DNA from 2 places in the Psychrobacillus sp. FSL W7-1493 genome. Region 1 is predicted to be linked to the other one. Evidence: a T-box and tRNA genes for the amino acid it is inferred to sense, from the RefSeq annotation. Region 1 holds a T-box; the other holds one or more tRNA genes.
What was found. The T-box of region 1 lies ahead of alaS (alanine--tRNA ligase). A T-box ahead of a tRNA ligase gene usually reads a tRNA of that ligase, here a tRNA-Ala.
Positions count from the first base shown of each region.

Region 2: it has a tRNA-Ala gene. The T-box ahead of alaS (alanine--tRNA ligase) is inferred to sense a tRNA for this amino acid. The anticodon was not compared.

Region 1 covers NZ_JBBOSB010000001.1:1,674,694-1,677,546, reverse strand. Annotated here, with positions in the region: gene alaS (alanine--tRNA ligase) at 1-1,467, opposite strand, end outside; T-box leader at 1,553-1,768, opposite strand; gene recD2 (SF1B family DNA helicase RecD2) at 1,807-2,853, opposite strand, start outside.
Region 2 covers NZ_JBBOSB010000001.1:237,210-240,062, reverse strand. Annotated here, with positions in the region: gene rocF (arginase) at 1-702, opposite strand, end outside; gene MKX96_RS01255 (GNAT family N-acetyltransferase) at 773-1,351, opposite strand; tRNA gene MKX96_RS01250 (tRNA-Ala) at 1,482-1,554, opposite strand; tRNA gene MKX96_RS01245 (tRNA-Gln) at 1,573-1,647, opposite strand; tRNA gene MKX96_RS01240 (tRNA-Tyr) at 1,653-1,736, opposite strand; tRNA gene MKX96_RS01235 (tRNA-Val) at 1,764-1,839, opposite strand; tRNA gene MKX96_RS01230 (tRNA-Thr) at 1,948-2,020, opposite strand; tRNA gene MKX96_RS01225 (tRNA-Asn) at 2,028-2,102, opposite strand.

The DNA.
Region 1 (2,853 bases):
TTCATCGCCTTCTTGTGCAGAATTAACTAATTCTTGCCCAAGTACAATAGAGGTAACCTTTGTAGTGACACTTAACGTATCGTAGCCAACAAACTCACTTTCATCTTGTAAGTTACTAAAAACAGCAGATTGCACCTGCATAGAATCTACATTCTGACGAGCAGCACGTGCTCTAGAACGTTGAGCTTCCATTTCAGCTTTAAAGCCCTCATGATCAACTGTCATATTTGCTTCTTCTGCATATTCCTCTGTTAACTCAATCGGGAAACCGTATGTGTCATAAAGTGTAAAAGTAGTTGTTCCAGGTATAAATGATTCACCTTTTGAACGCTGCTCCTCAATTACTTTTTCTAAAATGCTAAGCCCGTCATGTAGTGTTTCATGGAATCTTTCTTCCTCTGTTTTAATAACACGCATGATGAAGTCTTTTTTCTCTGTAACTTCTGGATAGAAATCCTTCATGATTTCCCCTACTACAGGTACAAGCTCAAATAAAAATGGCTGATCGATACCTAGTTGTTTTGCAAAACGGACAGCTCTACGAAGAAGTCTTCTCAGTACGTAGCCACGTCCTTCATTGGAAGGTAAAGCACCATCTCCAATAGCAAAAGCAACGGTACGAATATGGTCAGCAATTACTTTGAAAGCTACGTCATTTTCCTTGTTTTGGCGATACTTCTTACCAGCAATTGTTTCAGTTTGCTCGATAATTGGCATGAAGAGGTCTGTATCAAAGTTAGTTGGAACATTTTGTACAACACTAGCCATACGCTCCAAGCCCATTCCAGTATCGATGTTTTGCTTTGGTAATGGTGTATATGTGTGATCTGGATTATGGTTAAACTCAGAGAAAACTAAGTTCCAGATTTCTAAATATCGATCATTTTCTCCACCTGGATAAAGTTCTGGATCATTTACATCATTACCATAGGTTTCACCACGGTCATAGAAAATTTCTGAGTTAGGTCCACTCGGTCCTTCTCCAATATCCCAGAAGTTTCCTTCTAAACGAATAATACGCTCTTCTGGAATACCAATTTCATCCTTCCAAATAACATATGCCTCTTCATCTTCTGGATGAATAGTAATAGATAGCTTTTCAGGTTCAAAGCCCATCCACTTTTCATCAGTCAAAAACTCCCAAGCCCAATGAATTGCCTCTTTTTTAAAATATTCACCGATTGAGAAGTTACCTAGCATTTCAAAGAACGTATGATGTCTAGCTGTCTTTCCTACATTTTCAATATCATTTGTACGAATAGATTTTTGTGCATTTGTGATTCTTGGATTTTCTGGAATTACACGTCCATCAAAATATTTTTTTAACGTAGCAACTCCACTATTGATCCAAAGAAGTGAAGCGTCATTAATCGGTACAAGTGGCGCCGATGGTTCCTGTGAGTGACCTTTTTCTATAAAAAAGTCTAAATACATTTGTCTAATTTGTGCACCAGTTAAATGTTTCATTTTTTCTTTCCTCCTAATAAAATTATTCCTCTTTAACAAAAGATTTGACGCTATGCAAAATAAAATAAAAAAAGCCTTCATCCCAAAAAGGGACGAAAGCTATTATTTCGCGGTACCACCCTAGTTACATAATAGAATACAACCTATTATGTCTCTTAAGAATCCTTAACGCAGATTTACGGCAGGTATTAGCTGCACTCAGGAGTAGCTTTCCTAATTGTTATACGCTGGGGATTCTTTCAGCCAAAGGAACCCTTCTCTCTTCAGGTAACAACAGTACTTTCTCCGTCATCATGTTTTTATATGCAATTTTGATTATAATTAACAATTTGTACTATGTCAATCTGTATCTAAGAACTCATATGGGGTAATCCCCTTCATGCCTATAAGAGGATCGATTAAATGATAATTATCTGCTGACAAATATGTTGAGTCCACTTCATCAGCCTCAACAGACAATGTCTCTTCAGTACGACCTTTTTCTGCAGATACAGATGATGTAGATTTTGTCTCTATTTCTTCTTTTTCTTCATCTGATAAACGTTCTTTCAATGTAGTTAAACGCTGCAAGTCATCTGTTCGTTCAACGCCAAATTTAAATACCTCTGGATCTCCACAAAGAATTAAGAAATTTTTAGCGCGAGTAATTCCAGTGTAAAGCAAGTTACGTCTAAGCATTTTCATATAGCTTCTAGTAACAGGCATAATGACTGTTTGGAACTCACTCCCCTGTGATTTATGAACGGAGCAACAATACGCTAGAGTAATTTGATTTAAGTCATTCTTTTCATACGTAACTTCATTGCCATCAAAAGAGACAACAAGCATCTCTTTCTTCTCAACCGTTTCATTGGCTCTAAAAATAGCAACAACTTCCCCCATATCACCATTAAAAACGTTACTTTCCGGTTGATTTACTAGCTGGAGTACTTTATCGCCTATTCGATAAATTGTATCTCCAAAGGTCATTTCCTTACGTGTTCCATCGGTATTCGGATTGACCATCTCTTGAATCATTTTATTTAACGCATCTATTCCAGCAGGCCCTCTATACATAGGAGCTAGCACTTGGATCTCTCGAATGGATTGACCTTTAGACAATGCCGCCTTTAACACTTGTTCTACTACTTTAGGGATTTGTTCAGTAGTTGCCTTGATAAAGGATCGATCTTTTGTTTTAGCGGTAAGTGTAGCAGGTACACTTCCTTGTTTCATTTCATGTGCTAATTCTATAATGGAGGATCCCTCTGATTGTCGATAAATATCCACCAGTTCGACTGTTGGAATTCTTTTAGATGCCAGTAAGTCCTTTAATACCTGACCTGGACCAACAGGTGGGAGCTGGTCTTGGTCACCAACAAAAATAACCTGAGCATCCTTAGGGAT
Region 2 (2,853 bases), 1.4 Mb from region 1:
TAGCGGATCTAATCCATCTAAGTCAAGAGACAAATGCACACCGTCCACTTTACGTTCCAGGAAGTAAGTTATCGTTTGATTCATAACCTCGGTCATTCCTAGCTTATCTATTTCATGCATGGAGAAAACTTTAATACCTTTTTCTCTAATCAGTTCTCTCTCTCCCGGGTCTACAGAGCGGGCGCCAATTATAACTATATTCTCGGGTTTAATCTTCGGTGCAAATTCACGTATGTTCACTAAATCCTTGTGACCTAAGCCTATGCTTACGGCTAATGGCATACCATGAATATTTCCCGATGGAGAAGTTTCAGCAGTGTTTAAGTCCGCATGAGCATCGTACCAGATAACCCCTAGATTTTCATAATGATCAGAAAGACCTGCTAATGTACCGATAGCTATACTATGATCTCCACCTAGGACAAGTGGGAAATCCCCTGCCTCTACAACCGCATGCACTTTATTGGCAAGAGCTGTATTAGCTTCAATCACCTGCTCTAAATTTCTTAAGGTAGTAGATGATTCTTTTTTTCTAGTCTGACTGATTAAAATATCCCCTTCATCCTTCACCGTATGACCAAGGTCAGTTAAGCGTTCCACTACTCCAGCATAACGAATTGCACTTGGTCCCATATCTACCCCGCGTCTATTTTGGCCAAGATCCATGGGAACGCCTATAATTGTTAGATTTAATTTATTCATTATTTTATACCCCCTTTAGTTCATACACTTATTGTAATTCCTTAAAGGCAGTTGGCTCAACTCAGCATTTTCATGTATATTTATTCATTAATAATTGAAGATATTTTTTTGCTTCTGCCCATTCTTCATTTACAATCGAATATAAAACCGCGTTTCTGACGGTCCCGTTGGATCTCACACGTTCGTTCCTTAACACACCTTCCTTGATGCCCCCAATTCTTTCAATAGCTCGCTGTGACGGTAAGTTTAACTCGTCGGTTTTAAACTGCACACGAATCATCCCCAACGCCTCAAAGCAATGCTGGAGCATCAAGAACTTACAGGTCGTATTTACATGAGTTCTCTGAAAAGCTTTCCCGTAAAAAGTAGAACCAATTTCACAAGCACGGTTAACTTGATCTATCCCGTAAATCCTAGTCGTACCCATTATTTTCTTGGTATCTGTATGTTCCACTACATAAACAATTGCGGTTTGTTGACCTTGCATTTGATCAATTCCTGCCTGCAGCCAATCTCCTAGCTGTTCTTCACTTTCTACCCTATGTAACATATATTCAAATACGCTAGGCTCATACAGCTCCCACAGTAACGGTATATCGCTTTTCGTTAACAATCTTAACGTAACATCCCCTAGGATTAAGCTTTCCATTTCTCTCACAACCTCTTCTCTTTTTCTATTTATATCGGAATGTAGAAGTTATTTTGTTATATATCTAAATACAAAAAAACTCTTTTCAATTGAATGAAAAGAGTACAGTATACACACATTAGAATTAAAATGGAGCCTAGCGGGATCGAACCGCTGACCTCCTGCGTGCAAGGCAGGCGCTCTCCCAGCTGAGCTAAGGCCCCATAATAGATAATAGAAAATGGCTGGGGTACCTGGATTCGAACCAGGGCATGACGGAATCAAAATCCGTTGCCTTACCGCTTGGCTATACCCCAAAAACTGGTGGAGGGGGACGGATTCGAACCGCCGAACCCTAAGGAGCGGATTTACAGTCCGCCGCGTTTAGCCACTTCGCTACCCCTCCAGGCTATTATAAAAACTTTAAACTTTATGGTGGAGGATGACGGGCTCGAACCGCCGACCCTCTGCTTGTAAGGCAGATGCTCTCCCAGCTGAGCTAATCCTCCAAAACAGTAATCCTCTTTAAAAACCGGACAATTAATAGTTTAGCATAAGTATTACTTCAAAACAAGCATTTTTTTATGTACATTCTCTACTTTTATGTAAAATAGAAAAGCTTCCAACCGGATTTGAACCGGTGACCTCTTCCTTACCATGGAAGCACTCTACCTACTGAGCTATGGAAGCATAAAAATGGCTCCGAAGGTAGGACTCGAACCTACGACCAATCGGTTAACAGCCGATTGCTCTACCACTGAGCTACTTCGGAACGTTCTTATTATTTAAAGTACAAATATAATTATAACAAGTATACTTTAAATTTCAAGCTTAATTTAGGTATTTTTCCAATGAAATATTCAAGGTTCCAACATATAGAAGTTACCATCTTTTTGAATGATATTCTCTATATTTTATTTCATAGAAGATGCTTCACCATATTATATTGTCCATTTTTATTTAGAAATATGCGTAGAAGAATTTTTTATTTAGAGTTTTTTTAATCTATTTTTTAATTCTTATTTATAGCCAAAAATTTAAGCTATTAATAGAACAGTGAAATTTAATATTGCTTTTTTATGTTTAAAGTAGAGTTGGTTTTCGCTCTAGACGTAAGCTTTCCGCGGGGAGTCGCCGTCTGCCTCTCCAATCAATAGAGTAATTAATGTTAGTATTTTATAGGTAGTGCATTCTATATAAAATTCAACGCTCATTAAAAGATTTAATTATTGCTAGGAGAGTGCTTTTAAAGTAGACGAATGGTACGAGCAGGAATCACAGCTGTCACAGAGTTTAAACGCCTTTTTGATCAGGCTCACGTAATTATTACTCGTAACTCTTTCCTTGCCCTATTCATAACATGCTTAAGTATTTTTGTAATTTCTGGGGAGAGATTGCCTTCTAAACAAAAAAACACCAGCCACAGTCGTTCAGTTCCTCGAACTCTTTGCCCCTCCGGCTTCTCGCTCACTTCCTTAGGGAGAGAATGCCTTCGGCTTTTTTTTGATACAGGACAAAACAAA